Regions from separate parts of the Collibacillus ludicampi genome, predicted to be linked through region 1. Evidence: a T-box and tRNA genes for the amino acid it is inferred to sense, from the RefSeq annotation. Region 1 holds a T-box; the other holds one or more tRNA genes.
The links. The T-box of region 1 lies ahead of DNHGIG_RS00840 (valine--tRNA ligase). A T-box ahead of a tRNA ligase gene usually reads a tRNA of that ligase, here a tRNA-Val.
Positions count from the first base shown of each region.

Region 2: it has a tRNA-Val gene. The T-box ahead of DNHGIG_RS00840 (valine--tRNA ligase) is inferred to sense a tRNA for this amino acid. The anticodon was not compared.

Region 1 is NZ_BOQE01000001.1:146,701-154,229, reverse strand. Features, by position in the region: gene DNHGIG_RS00855 (CotS family spore coat protein) at 1-697, shown strand, start outside; gene DNHGIG_RS00850 (hypothetical protein) at 709-873, opposite strand; gene DNHGIG_RS00845 (hypothetical protein) at 1,092-1,595, shown strand; T-box leader at 1,661-1,894, shown strand; gene DNHGIG_RS00840 (valine--tRNA ligase) at 1,926-4,601, shown strand; gene DNHGIG_RS00835 (bifunctional folylpolyglutamate synthase/dihydrofolate synthase) at 4,847-6,235, shown strand; gene DNHGIG_RS00830 (response regulator) at 6,397-6,756, shown strand; gene DNHGIG_RS00825 (resuscitation-promoting factor) at 7,023-7,529, shown strand, end outside.
Region 2 is NZ_BOQE01000001.1:2,764,129-2,771,657, forward strand. Features, by position in the region: gene DNHGIG_RS14020 (ATP-binding protein) at 1-1,309, shown strand, start outside; gene DNHGIG_RS14025 (metallophosphoesterase family protein) at 1,575-2,564, shown strand; gene DNHGIG_RS14030 (AAA family ATPase) at 2,561-4,039, shown strand; gene DNHGIG_RS14035 (hypothetical protein) at 4,014-4,259, shown strand; gene DNHGIG_RS14040 (DNA repair protein RecN) at 4,262-4,912, shown strand; tRNA gene DNHGIG_RS14045 (tRNA-Ala) at 5,101-5,176, shown strand; tRNA gene DNHGIG_RS14050 (tRNA-Phe) at 5,183-5,258, shown strand; tRNA gene DNHGIG_RS14055 (tRNA-Cys) at 5,271-5,345, shown strand; tRNA gene DNHGIG_RS14060 (tRNA-Leu) at 5,354-5,441, shown strand; tRNA gene DNHGIG_RS14065 (tRNA-Val) at 5,449-5,523, shown strand; gene DNHGIG_RS14070 (hypothetical protein) at 6,124-6,303, shown strand; gene DNHGIG_RS14075 (monovalent cation:proton antiporter family protein) at 6,517-7,529, shown strand, end outside.

The sequences.
Region 1 (7,529 bases):
GAAAACGCTCTGCCACGGATCATTTTCAAAACAAAATGTACTCATTGACGGAAAAACGGCGAGTATCGTCGATTTTGACCATTGTCACTACGGTCCGCCCGTTTGTGATATCGGAGCGTTTCTGCACCGATATATGCCGAAATACAGTTGGGATGTGGAAGTGGGTCAATCGATCCTCGATATTTATCAGGGTGTTCGTCCGCTGAGTCAGGAGGAGATGCATGTTTTACTTGCGTATATGGCATTTCCTCTCAAGCCGGTACAGATCGTTTCCTGGTATTACGAAGGGTTGCGCGGGTGGAGTGATGAGAAATACGGTAAGCAGTTGACAAAAGCGTTACAGGCGGAAACGGGACGGGATATTTTCATTCGGGATTTGGCCGGCAGATATAACCTGGCTGTACACATGCCCACCTATACCCAAGAGACCGATTTTGAAGAAATGGAAGGAGAGTTTGCTTCACCGGAAGAGACTGAACAAGAAGATACCCTGCAGGAACAGCCGCAACAACCGCAACTTGAGGAAAACGAAGAAGAACAAAAAGCGTATGAAGAAGTTCTGGAACAGGCAGTACTCACGCGCGTACAGAAACAAAAGAAACGTGGGAGAAAAATGGAGGAAAATGTGAAAACATCCACACAAAACGGCTTGTGGGTGGATGAAGAGCGCATTCGTCCCGGCAATCAAAAGGACTGATACGTCTTTTCCTACAAGGGGCGCGAGATAAACATGACGAGCAAGACGAATGATAACAGGAAGAGAACCAGCATATCCAGCGCGTTGGGAAAAAGGAGAGCGCGAAAGAACAGGATCGTCATCGCTGTAATCAAGACGATTTTGACGAAACGAAGTAAATTATAGAAGAATCCCATGGATAACACTCCTTCATCAATGGATGCTTGATATCTTTACGATGTGGTATATTCTATGATTCTAAAGCCTACAGGGTGAAATGAATTCACGCGCAGCGCGACATGCGCGCTTTTTTTGTTTAAAAACATTCCGTATGAAAGGATTATAAGCGAGTACGTGGAAAATGATAATGAACTTCGCGGATGCGAGATACATACAAGTCAGGGAGTGGTTGTGGGTGACGAAGGAGACTCTAGGTACCGGAGACCCGATTCATTGGCCTTGGGCACTCGGTCTCGGGGCACTTTTCGGCGGTTTGGCCGGGGGAATCGCGCTCTTTGGGGATACGTGGTATAATACCACGATTCCGCTCGGTATGATGATCGCCTCGTACATCGCGGTACGGAAAGCGAGCGGCAGAGGATTCTGGAGCGGATTTATCGCCTCGTTGATTTGTGTCCTCTTGGGAATTGCGATCTATGCGGGGGTTCGTTATGAGCAAATTCTCGCTCCCTTCCCCAACAAAGAGCGGATACAAATTTTATATTGGGCGCTTTCCGTTCTGATTCCCCTGCAGCTCATCCTCGGTGTTGTCGTCACATGGTTTTTCAGCCGCACGAAACAGCGTATAGAAGAAGAGAAGGCGAAGGAGGAGGCGGAACGCAAAGCGAGAAAGGAGCAATTGAAGAAAGCGCGTGCCAACCGTCCGAAGAAAAAATTCAAAAAGAAAAACAAACGGTAAAAACAGGGCTCCTGATTTGACAGGGAGCGTCATTTCTGTATAAGATGAGATACAGGTAAAATAGCGGAAGAACGAGGAAGGGAAGGAGTAAAGGCGCGGTCGCCTCTGCAGAGAGAGGAACCCTTGGCTGTGAGGTTCCTTAGAGGTTCAGCCTTGAACGTCGTCCCGGAGTTGCCGTTCTGAAAGGAGTCCGATACAGTAAGAACGGCCGGTGAATCCGTTATCTTCTTGAAAGTGTACGTGCGTTTTTGCATGTGAAGCAAGGTGGTACCGCGGAAGAAGCCTCTTTCGTCCTTACGGATGAAAGAGGCTTTTGTAATGAAATGATTCATGAAAGGAGTTCTTGTGATCACCGTGAAGGAAACAAGTTTACCGACAGTTTATGATCCCAAACAAGTGGAAGAACGATTATATGAAGAATGGGTAGCGAAAAAAAGATTTCATGCCACAGGTGACCCAAGCAAGCAACCCTACAGTATCGTGATCCCACCCCCGAACGTTACCGGTGTCTTACACATGGGGCACGCGCTTGATTTTACATTGCAAGACGTTTTGATCCGCCGCAAGCGGATGCAGGGGTATGATGCCCTCTGGTTGCCCGGTATGGATCATGCGGGGATCGCTACACAAGCGCGCGTTGAGGGGATGCTTCGGCAGGAAGGGATCAGCCGTTACGATCTGGGGCGTGAAAAGTTTTTGGAGAAAGTCTGGGAGTGGAAAGAAAAGTATGGCGGTACGATTCGTGACCAGTGGCGCAAGATGGGCTTCTCCCTCGATTATGATCGCGAGAGATTTACTATGGATGAGGGGTTGTCGCGCGCGGTTCGCACCGTTTTTGTGACATTGTATGAAAAAGGTCTGATTTATCGCGGCAAACGCATCATCAACTGGGATCCGGAAGCGAGAACTGCTCTCTCCGATATTGAAGTGGAATACAAGAATATAAAAGGTGCTTTGTATCACATGCGTTATCCGCTCGCCGACGGCAGTGGTCATATCGTTGTGGCGACGACGCGTCCGGAAACGATGCTCGGCGATACGGCGGTGGCTGTTCATCCGGAAGATGAGCGTTATAAGCACCTCGTTGGGAAGACGGTGATCCTTCCGATCATAGGGCGTGAAATCCCGATTGTTGCCGATGAGTATGTGGATAAAGAATTCGGTTCAGGGGCTGTCAAGATTACACCTGCACATGATCCTAACGATTTTGAGATCGGTTTGCGCCACAATCTCCCTCAAATTACTGTTATGGACGAGAAAGGCGTCATGAATGAACAAGCAGGGCCTTACCAAGGCCTTGACCGCTTTGCTTGTCGTAAGAAAATCGTTCAGGATCTGCAGGAAGCGGGTGTCCTCTTTAAGATTGAAGAACATGAACATGCGGTCGGCCATAGCGAACGCAGCGGAGCCGTGGTCGAACCAATCCTTTCGACACAATGGTTCGTAAAAATGCAGCCGCTTGCCGAAAAAGCGATCGCTTTGCAAAAATCCGGCCAAGGCGTTCGTTTCGTCCCAGACCGTTTCGAGAAAATCTACTTGCACTGGATCGAAAACATTCGCGACTGGTGCATCTCGCGACAACTGTGGTGGGGACATCGCATTCCCGCTTGGTACTGCGGCGATTGCGGAGAAACGATCGTGGCCATGGAAGATCCGACGTCATGTCCGCACTGCGGAAGTCGGTCATTGACCCAGGACGAGGATGTATTGGATACTTGGTTTTCTTCAGCTTTATGGCCGTTTTCGACGATGGGCTGGCCGGATGAAACGGAAGATCTCAAGCGCTACTATCCGACAAATGTGCTCGTAACCGGTTATGACATCATTTACTTCTGGGTGGCGCGCATGATCTTCACTGCACTTGAATTCACTGGTGAGAAGCCGTTCGCCGATGTGCTCATTCACGGATTGATCCGCGACTCGGAAGGACGCAAGATGTCGAAGTCGTTAGGGAACGGTGTCGATCCACTCGACGTGATTGAAAAATATGGTGCGGACGCACTCCGTTTCATGCTGATGACCGCTTCGAGCCCAGGAAATGATTTGCGTTTCTATTGGGAAAAAGTCGAGGCTGCGCGCAACTTTGCCAATAAGATTTGGAACGCTTCCCGTTTCGTCCTGATGAATCTTGACGAGCGATTCAAATATACGGGCATAGGAGACAGGGAAAAACTCGGTACCGCCGATCAATGGATTTTGCATCGATTAAACGAAACGGTCGCAGACGTCAATCGCCGTTTGGACGAATACGATTTCGGCGGTGCGGGGCAAGCATTGTACGAGTTTATCTGGAACGAATTGTGCGATTGGTATATCGAATTGGCAAAACTGTACTTGTACGGGGATGATCCGGAAGCGAAAACGATCACTCAGAACGTTCTGGTATATGTGTTGGATCAGTCGCTCCGCCTCTTGCACCCGTTTATGCCGTTTATCACGGAAGAAATTTGGAAACATCTCCCTGTTGAAGGGGAGTCCATCGTGGTTGCCGCGTATCCCAAAGCGTCTGAGACATTCGTGAATGAATCGGCCGTACAGGATATGACGCTGATCATGGATATCATCCGTTCTGTGCGTAACATCCGGGCGGAAATGAACGTTCCGCCTAGCCGGGCCATTCATCTGATGATCAAGCCGACGAACGAACGCGCACAAAAGATTTTGCTCATAAATGAAGCCTATATCCGCCGCTTCTGCAATCCGGAAAAACTAGAGATCGAAGAGGGGCTTCCAGTACCGGAGAAGGCGGTCACATCCATCCTGACCGGTTGTGAGCTCTACTTACCACTGGCAGGGCTGATCGATATTGATGCAGAAATCGCCCGTCTGCAAAAAGAATTGAAAAAGCTGGATGCCGAGGTAGAGCGCGTCGAGAAGAAACTTTCCAACCCCGGTTTTATCCAGAAAGCACCTGCTGAGGTGATTGAAGCCGAGCGGGCGAAAGAAAAGGATTATAAAGAGAAGCGGGATAAAGTACGGGCTCGCATTGCCGAGTTGCAAGAGTAGCCACCTATACCACAAGTGGCGCCATCAAAAGACGAAAAGTGTCTTTAGGTGGGCGTTCACGAAGCTCGAACGCAAAGCATACGCCCACCAACCTGGTGAATAGCGACTCAAAATCTTGATGTTAGCAGGCGTGGAGATGTTTTTCCACGCTTGCATCTGTTTCACTTCCTCTGTAATCCGCTCAATCTTCCGTTCGTGTGTTTCGAAAGAAGGCTTTTGTATAATCAAATCAAGGAGCAATCAACATGGACTCAGCTTTGGAGTATATTCACAGTTTCCCGCGTTTTAACGGTCGTACCGGTATCAAGCCCGGACTCGAGAGAATGGAAGCGATCTTGCAGCGCTTAGGGAATCCGCACCATTCCTTGCGCTTCGTACATGTAGCCGGTACAAACGGCAAAGGTTCCACATGCGCATATCTCGCGAAGATGCTTCAAGCATGCGGATATCGTGTAGGTTTGTACACATCTCCTTATATCTCCCAATTTTCCGATCGAATGTCCATCAACGGGAAGGAGATTGATGAAGATACACTTCATCTCCTTGTTGAAAAGGTGAAACCGCACATTGAAGCGATTTGCCGGACACCCATGGGAGAACCCACGGAGTTTGAAGTGGTCACATTGCTTGCGATCCTCTTTTTTGCGAGGGAAGGAGTGGATATGGTCGTTTGGGAGACAGGACTCGGCGGCCGATTGGATGCGACCAATGTCGTTCATCCCCTCATCTCGGTGATCACCAACGTGGCATTGGATCATATGCATATCCTCGGTTCGACCGTATCCGAGATCGCGGCAGAGAAAGCGGGAATTATAAAGCCGGGGGTACCCGTAGTTACGGCGGCTGACGGAGAAGCATTGCATGTGATCATGAACAAAGCGCAAGAGCAAAAGTGTGACATTTATGTGTATGGCACGGACTTCATTTCTCACAGAACGAAGTATGATTGGGACGGACAATGGTTTACTTATAACGGATTGCAAAGGGTATGGAATGATGTGTCCATATCCATGCTGGGTGAACATCAATGTATCAACGCGAGCGTAGCGCTTGCCGTTATGGAAGTCCTCGAAGCAAAAGGCATTCTCTCCATCGATCGGCAGGCATTACTTGAAGCTCTCTTGCAAACGAGATGGCCTGGAAGATTAGAAAAGATCGGAAAGCGACCTCTCATTCTGCTTGATGGTGCCCACAATCCGCACGGCGCCCATGCATTGGCCCGATCATTAAAAGAACTGCTCAACGGACAAAGATTGATCGTTGTACTCGGCATCTTGGAGGATAAAGTGGTTCCGGAATTGATTGAACCGTGGCTTTCCCTCGCAAAATCAATCATCGTAACGGAACCGGAAACACCGCGGCGTGCCGATGCGGAACAAGTGATGCAATTGATAAAACGCTTGCTGGAGAACGCTCCATCTCTTCATCAAGAAGAAGCGGAACATGCTGCCGTCACAACTTTTCCCGCAGACATTCAACTGCTCATCGAACGCAATGTGTCAGATGCTTGTCTCCACGCTTGTACGCTTGCCGGCATGCACGATGTGGTTTTGGTTACGGGCTCTTTATTTACCATTTCGGAAGCGAGACGTTTCTTGCTCGCCCAGTGGGGAGAACCCGTTTCATCGACGTAATCGTCAAAAAGGTACGATTTGCTTTTTGGATGGCATGTAAATCTTATCAGGCGAATCCGCAGGTTCGGCTTCGCCTGAGGAAATACATCCTTCTCTATGGACAATATGGACGCTCGTACATATAATGGCATTGTAAGATGTGGGAAGTGGGGTATGAGGTTATGGCAAGGATTATGATTGTGGATGATGCAGCATTTATGCGCAGTTTACTGCGCCAGTTACTTACTTCCAACGGGCATGAGGTTGTCGCGGAAGCTTCCAATGCAGAAGAAGCGGTTCGTAAATACCAGGAGATTCAACCGGATCTGGTAACGATGGATATTACAATGCCCGACATGGATGGAATCGAAGGGCTGAAAAGGATCCTTGGATTGGATCCTCACGCGAAGGTGATCATGTGTTCAGCGATGGGGCAGCAGGCGATGGTGGTGGAAGCGATAAAAGCGGGGGCGAAAGACTTCATCGTGAAGCCGTTTGACAGCAAACGCGTCATCGAAGCGATAGAAAGCGTTTTGCGCTAGGACGTACCTTTCGAATAACCTCACCTTACGGAAATAGGGCTATCCATTGATGGAAAGGCCTTCTTTTTTTGAACGGAATGTGGTACTAATTTTCTCTTTCATCACATATCAATCAGTGTGTAGAAAGATATCATTAAACGAATTTTGACAAAAGTCTACCATTTTCACCTATTGTCAATCCAGTTCCTCCATATTATACTTAGTCCCATAAGAGATTAGGACTTTTGGGGGATGATCACAAATTTTCAAGAAGTTGAGGTGGTTTGGTGGGAAAGGTAAGCCGAAAGTCGATCTATCTTCTGACTGCTGCAGCTTCAGTGGCTTTGGCGGGAGGGGCGACCGCGGCAGGGTTATACAAGAAGATCACGCTTGTTGTCGATGACAAGAAGGAAGAGGTTTCCGGATTCAAGTTCGGAACGGTCGGTGACCTGCTGAGGCAGAAGGGCATTCAGGTAAAAGATCAAGACTTGGTTCAACCTACGAGAAATACATACCTGCAAAATGGGTTACAAGTGGTCGTCATACATGCGAAAGAAGTCTCTCTCCAAGACGGGAATCAAGAAAAGAAAAAAATAATCACTCATGCGGAAACCGTGGAGGATCTGCTGAAAGAATTGAATGTGAAACTAGGCGAGGCCGATAAAATCAATGTCGATCTTAAGTCTGATCTGAAACCGGGACAGACGATTACCATCACACGCCGAAATGAACAAGTGATCGTAGCAGAAGAGAAAGTACCTTTTCAGACCGAACGACAGCCAGATGATGACTCC
Region 2 (7,529 bases), 2.6 Mb from region 1:
ATCATTTGGGCTGCGGGTACTGCTTGAAGAACTGATGGGGAAGAAAGTGCCTGCCGTTGTTTTCGATCCGCATTATGAATTGCAGTTTAATGATCCTTTTCCTGGATTGCCCGATTTCTACAAAGAGGATTACAAGCGGCGCTTTGTCATTCTGGCTGCGGGAACTGATGTGGGAATCGAATTCTCCGAATTGACGAGTGACGATATCGTTTCCCTTTTGCGTTCTTCTTCAGGATCACTTACGGATGCGATGGAAAATGCGATTAAAACCTTACATAAAAAAGGGGACAGTTATCATTCATTTGCCAGCCGGATTGCCAATATGGCCGAAGCCCTCGATGACGAGGAATCCGTGAAAAAGCAAGCGAGAGAAGAGGAACTTCTCGATGGCGCGGAACGTGAGAGAGTCAAAGAGATGGCGAAGCTCCTGAGGACGTATAAAGATAAAATCGGGGGATCGGCCCATACGTTACGGGCGATCACCCGCCGGTTACATCGTTTGGATATGGAAGGCGTCTTTGTCCCCCTCGGAACTCATGCGATCGAAGAAGCGCTCATGCGCAGGCAGTTGGTCGTGATCCGGGGATCCATCTGGTTCTTGCAAGTGTTCGCATCTTATCTGGTACGGAAGCTTTACCAGAAGAGAAGAGCGTATCGTGATTCGATTCAAAAAGGGAAGCCGATTGAAGAAAAATTTCCGCCATTTGTCATCATTACGGATGAAGCCCATAATTTCGCGCCGACGGGTGCACTTGAATCACCCACCAAAGCGATCCTCAAAGAAATTGCCCAGGAAGGCAGGAAATACGGGGTTTTTCTGGTACTGGCCACCCAGAGACCGGCTTTGCTCGATGACACGATCACAGCACAATTAAGTACCAAAATTGTGTTTCGTACCGTGCGTGCTACCGACATACAGGTGATTCGCGAGGAGACCGACCTCACGTCGGAGGAAGCGAGCCGCTTGCCTTACCTCCCTTCGGGAACCGCTTTTCTCTCGTCAGCAATTACGGGAAGGACGGTAGCTATACGCATCCGTGTATCGAAAACGACCTCTCCACATGCTAGCAATCCGTTTGAAGAACTGGACGAATCATTTGCAGAACTGGATGCGAAACTTTGGGAGGCACTCACAGATTTGTTGCCGATTGACGCTTTCAATCTCACTGCCTATTTACCGGAGATTTCACGGAAAATGCGCCGCACGATTTCCCACGACGAACTGGCACATGCACTGCAATCCTTTGCCGAAGACGGTCGTCTTCTCGCAGAAAGGACGCCGTTCGGTTTGAGGTACAGGCGGCGGTAAGCACTGGCTTTATACGTTACTCCATACCGTGAGTATCGATATCATTAGATGTTAAGTTTCTTGTGCGGGAAGAGAAGTTTAGATCGACTACAAGCAGGGGAGTGGCTTGTGGTGGGTGTATCGCTTTGCGGCGCAGAGGTGAGTTGAAGGTCGTTCCGCAACCTCTAATAAGAATCCAGGCGGGACGACCTACATCGAACCCAAGCGCAAAGCGATACACCCACTCAAGCACTAAGTTTTAAGATCGATTGGGGGTGAGCGAGCGATGAAATTACTCTATATCACAGATACCCATATCCGCGCAACATCACCGGCAAATCGAACCGATGATTTCATCGAAACATTGAAAGCGAAATTCAGGGAAGTGGGCCATCTGGCACAGATGCACGAAGTGGATGCCATATTGCATGGAGGGGATTTTTTTGATATTCCCAATCCCTCATTAGCAATTTGCGGAGATTTCGTTGCCCTAATGAAAGAATGGGGAAAACCCATCTATGGAATCGCGGGAAATCACGACCTATTTGGTCATAACCCGGATACCTTGTCACGCACGATGCTCGGCTTTATCAACCGCCTCGGTATCGTGCGGCTGATCCATCCTGGTGAGCGCGTCTTTTTGGAAAAAGGAGGCGTGCGCGTACAACTGAGCGGACAACATTATCATTATGAGCTGGATCGCCGCGATCCCCGATTGGACTATTGCATTCAAGAGAAAGAGGCGGATGTGGCGATCCACTTGGTTCATGGCATGCTTCTCGATCGCAAATTCATGGACGGGGTGGCCCATACGGTCGTCGACCAGATCGTAGAAACGGCCGCCGACATGACATTATGCGGCCACAATCACCTCGGGTTTCCCCCGGTTGAAACGAACGGCAAGGTGTTTTATAACCCAGGAGGCTTTGTGCGTCTGTCCAATCACCCCGTAGACGTTCAACGCATACCTCAAGCGCTGCTTATCGACGTGACTGACGGTTCCCTGACGTACCGTGCGATTCCGCTTGAGAGTGCACCGAATGGCGAAGAGGTCATCGATTGTTCGAAGAAAGAAGAGGCGGCATTCATGGAGCAGCGACTTGCACAGTTTGTGCAAGGAATCAAAGCGGCGGGGGATTATAAGGCGGTCGATATCGGAGCGATTCTCAATGAAATTGCTGATCGAGACGGGTTGCCCGCCGATGTGCGCGAGGAAGCGATGAGGCGGATCGCCGCCGCGGAAGAGAGACTGGCGGCAGGGAGTGCGAATCGATGAAGACAATCAAGAAGATCATCATTGAAAATTTCCAGTCACATGAATATAGTGAACTGGAGTTTGATAACGGATTGAATGTGATTATCGGTGCATCCGACCAAGGAAAGTCATCTGTCATCCGTGCGCTTCGATGGGTATTGTACAACGAACCCCGCGGCGCCGATTTTATACGCGTCGGCGCCAATCATGTGCGAGTGACGATTTACATGAATGACGGCTTTATCGTAACGCGTGAGAGAACCCCGTCCAAGAACCGATATATTGTCACAAGTCCGGATGGGGATGAACAGATCTATGAGGGATTTGGGAACAGTGTTCCGCAAGAGGTGATCACTGCTCACGGCGTGGAGAAAATCATGCTGGATGAAGGGGAAGAGAAGATGTTGCATCTCGGCATGCAACTCGATGGCCCTTTTCTCCTTTCAGAATCAGGAGCGGTCAAGGCCAAGGCGATCGGTCGATTGAACGGCGTGCATATTATTGACGCGGCACATCGTGATACTTCCCGTGATCTTGCGCGTTTGCAACAGGATGAGAAAACATACCGCGAACAATTGCATGCTTTGCAAGAAGAACTCGAACAGTTTCAAGACCTCGCCTACCTGGAAAATATACTGTTTCTCGTTGAAGAAAAACAGAATCGTGTGCAGCAGCTTTCCACGAGGCTAGCCAAGCTAAAGCAGTTGCGTGATGCCATGCAGGAAAATCATAGGCAGTTGGAAATCGCCGAACGGGTGTTGCAACAAACGGAAAAGTTAACGGATATTGTTGGACTATGGGAATGCGCGGTGCAAGTGAACGAGAGGGTAAAACGGCTGCGGTTCTTACGTGAGAAACTGCAAAGTATTCGACGTGAACTCGCATATTGTGCAAAAATCGAACAGGAGACAAGAGAACTCGAACGCGCTTCTCAGAAAGTAACGAGTTTACAACAAGTATTAAATAAACATCGACTGCTTCAACAAATGTCAGGGAAGTGGAAGGAAGTGAATCGATCCCTGGCTCTTGTTGAACGTGTCTTGGAACGAACAAAAGATGTGGAAAAGGGGATCCATCTCTATGAACGTTTGATCCGCCTTGGCATGAAACAAAAGACGCTTCGGACTTCTTATGAAAAACTGCGTCTGATTGAGCGAGACACGCAAGTGGTTGAACGCTATTTGACACGCTTGGCGGAAATCGATCGCGCCGAGGAGAAACTTGCTCATTTAACTAAGTTCATCGATCGTCTCCAAAGGCTCGCTTCCTTGCGAAACCAGAAAGCAGAGATTGAAGAACGTCTATTCAGGGCCGATCAATTTCTTAAGGAACATGCACGTGAAATGGAGAAACAATTAAACGCTTACCAGATTTTATTGAAGCGCTCCGGTACATGCCCGGTTTGCTTCTCACCGATCGATGAACATACAACCGAACGGATTTTAGAGGAGTTTACAGGGGGAGTGGAAGATGGAAGAGAAACTCGCGGAACTTAAAGAAGGGCTCACAAAAGCACGTGACTTGCGTTTGCGAGCCGAGACGAAAAAAGAAAATCTGCTCAAGCAGAAGGAAGATATTCTCACGCAGATACAAGCGGAAGATGTTGACCCGGAACAGCTCGATGCGGAAATCAGCAAGTTGGAGAATGAAATCGCAACACTTACGGAGGAGATCCATGCGTTGATTCCCTGGGATTTGATCAAGAGAGGGGAATGATGATGGACATTACAGTCGCAGTCCGCGAACTGCGTGCCGCTTATCATCGCCGACTTGGAGAGCGGGACGCGATCTTGCGGAAAATTGAGCAAACGGAAGCGAAATTGACCCAGTTGCAGAAGGAAATGGAGATCTTGGTGCAGGTGAAAATTTTACTGCAACAATCGTCCCATTTTGCCCGTGAACAGGCGCGCAAGCAGATTGAAGGGATGGTCACGCAAGCGCTTCAATATATATTTGGCGATGAAAACATGGAATTCCGAGTCGAGATTGAAGAAGTGCGCGGTCGCGCGGAAGGCGAATTTTATGTTGTCTCGTTATACGGCGGAGAGATTCCTGTGCAGACGCGTCCTCAAGATGCCAGAGGAGGAGGAGTCGTCGATGTGATCTCACTCGCTTTACGCGCTGCGCTGCTTCAGGCCACACGGATGGAAGGGCCGATCATTCTCGATGAACCGGGCAAGCATGTATCTGCGGAGTACAGTCGGAATGTAGCCCAGTTTCTTAAAGAACTGTCGGCGGCATTCGGACGGCAAATCATCTTAGTCACACATAACGCGGAACTCGCTTCGATGGGGGACGTATCCTATCTGGTAGAACTGCGCGAAGGGCGAAGTCATGTCACGCCTTTTCATGCGACGATGTTGGCGTGATGACGTGGGATTGCGAATGCGAACCCGCACGAATCAAAAAAAGGGGCTTGGTGAACCAGGCCCCACTTTTACATGCGTATCGTACAGAATCACAACTGACGATGCATGGATTTCGGAAAAATGTTTAATTGCACCATATTACCTCTTGAAACATTCTATATATGAATGTATAATGGATGTTGTCAGTCGGGGTCGTAGCTCAATTGGTAGAGCACTGCGCTGGCAGCGCAGGGGTTGAGGGTTCGAGTCCCTTCGATTCCACCATCGACTGGCTCGGTAGCTCAGTCGGTAGAGCAGAGGACTGAAAATCCTCGTGTCGGCGGTTCGATTCCGTCCCGAGCCACCATTTTGATTGATTGGCGCCATAGCCAAGTGGTAAGGCAGAGGTCTGCAAAACCTTTATTCCCCGGTTCGAATCCGGGTGGCGCCTCCAAGTAAACTGCGGGTATGGCGGAATCGGCAGACGCAACAGACTTAAAATCTGTCGGGAATTATTCCCGTGCCAGTTCAAGTCTGGCTACCCGCACCAATCGTATGCGGCTATAGCTCAGAGGGAGAGCACCACCTTGACACGGTGGGGGCCATAGGTTCGATTCCTATTAGCCGCACCAGATCTTATCAATGAGCGCCTTTCACTCAGTGGATTCTGAGTGGAAGGCGTTTTTCTTTTGAACATAAAGGGGTTTTTGACATATTTATTCCTTGATAGTAGCCATTCATGCCGTATGCGGCGGTGCCATATGATCTCCACGAGGCACGAACGGAAAGCATACTCCCTCCAAACTACACTTTTTAGATAGTCCCCAATGCCGCAAGCGGCGCTATCAGAGGATGAAAAGTTTCTTGTGCGGGAATAGAGATTTAAGCTGCCTAATGCAACGGAGTATCTTTTGGGTGGGTTGTATCGCTTTGCAGCGCAGAGGTGAGTTGAAGGTCGTTCCGCTTCCTATTGCTCTCGTAAAGGGGGTATATGCTTTGCGCGTAATAGCGACTTTGAAGGTCGTCTCGCAACATTTGAATAATATTCCATGCGAGACGACCTTCACGGAGCATGAGCGCAAAACATATACCCCAAAGACGACCTTCATCGAACCCAAGCGCAAAGCGATACACCCACCCAAGCACTCATTTTCAAGGTAGGTCTTATTTGAAGAATTCGGACATACATATAGGAAACAAAAGGACAAGCCAAGAAAGTGGAGGTTTTCGATATGGATGTTCTTGTTGTCATGCTTCTGTTGATAATCGCTATGTTATCCGGAGGGGCTTTTGCTACAGGAAATTATTATATTGGATTTTGCGCACTTTCCTTTTCCATGATCTTAATGATTCCCATGTTGACAATGAAGTCAGAACATAAAAAGAGATTGCGGCGAGGAATGATCCGATAAAAAACCATATACGAAATTAAAGAATAAAGATATCAAATGGCCTTTAGCGTTAGATGCTAATGGCCATTCTTGTTGCAGGAGAAGTTCGTTTTGAGTAAGGAAACTTAGATTGGTATATCCTGTTCGTAAAAGAGACGGTTTCTTAGTGTTGTCAATCCGCGATTTGTTCGAGATACTCATAAGCATACGGATTTGAATGATGGGAGGTCTATCATGGAGGATCATATATCGATCACTTCATTAATGTTGGTCGTTGGCATCGCATTTTTAGTCCCTATTCTTCTTCATCGTTTTCGTTTAGGGATGATACCTGTTGTGGTTGCAGAAATCGTTATGGGAATCATCATCGGAAAAAGCGGATTGAATCTGATTACCGAAGATCCCTGGTTAAAGCTTTTATCATTGCTTGGTTTTATTTTTCTCATGTTTCTCAGTGGAGTAGAAATCGATTTTGACCTTTTGAAAAATAAGACCGGCAGAAAGAATCAAAATGTTGCAAATCCATTTGTGATTGCAACATTGGTTTTCATAGGAATTCTCGTCACTTCACTGTTGCTCTCTTATGGGATGGTTTGGGGAAATTTTATTAAAGAACCTTTTCTCATGACGTTGATCATAGCAACGATCTCGTTGAGAGTCGTTGTACCGGTCCTCAAAGAACGGAGGGCTACGGAAACTCCCTTAGGACAGACCATTCTCATCATCGCCGTGTTATCTGATTTTGTAACCATGATTTTATTGTCTGTTTATATTTCGCTTCTTGCACATGATGTCAACAAAGTCATCATGCTTTTAGCCTTTTTTGCTGTTGTCGTCGCTTCGTATTATGTATTTCGCTATTATTCAAGGAGGCAATTGTTCTCCCGTCTGAGAAAAGGGACGATTCAATTAGGCACACGAGCTGTTTTTGCTCTTATCCTCTTGTTTGTGGTATTATCCGAATCCTTCGGCGCGCAAAATATTCTTGGTGCTTTTCTTGCCGGTGTGATTGTCTCTTTGCTATCTCCAAGAAAAGAGTTTCTCCATCAACTGGATTCTTTCGGGTATGGATTTCTGATCCCTATTTTTTTCGTTATGGTTGGCGTAAAGCTAGATATCAGGCAAATTTTCGCGCAACCATCCATGATTATGTTAATCCCTGTCTTGTTAATCGTATTATTGATCTCCAAAATGCTTCCGATTCTCATCTTACGTCGGTGGTATCCCTGGCGAGAAACGATCGGCGC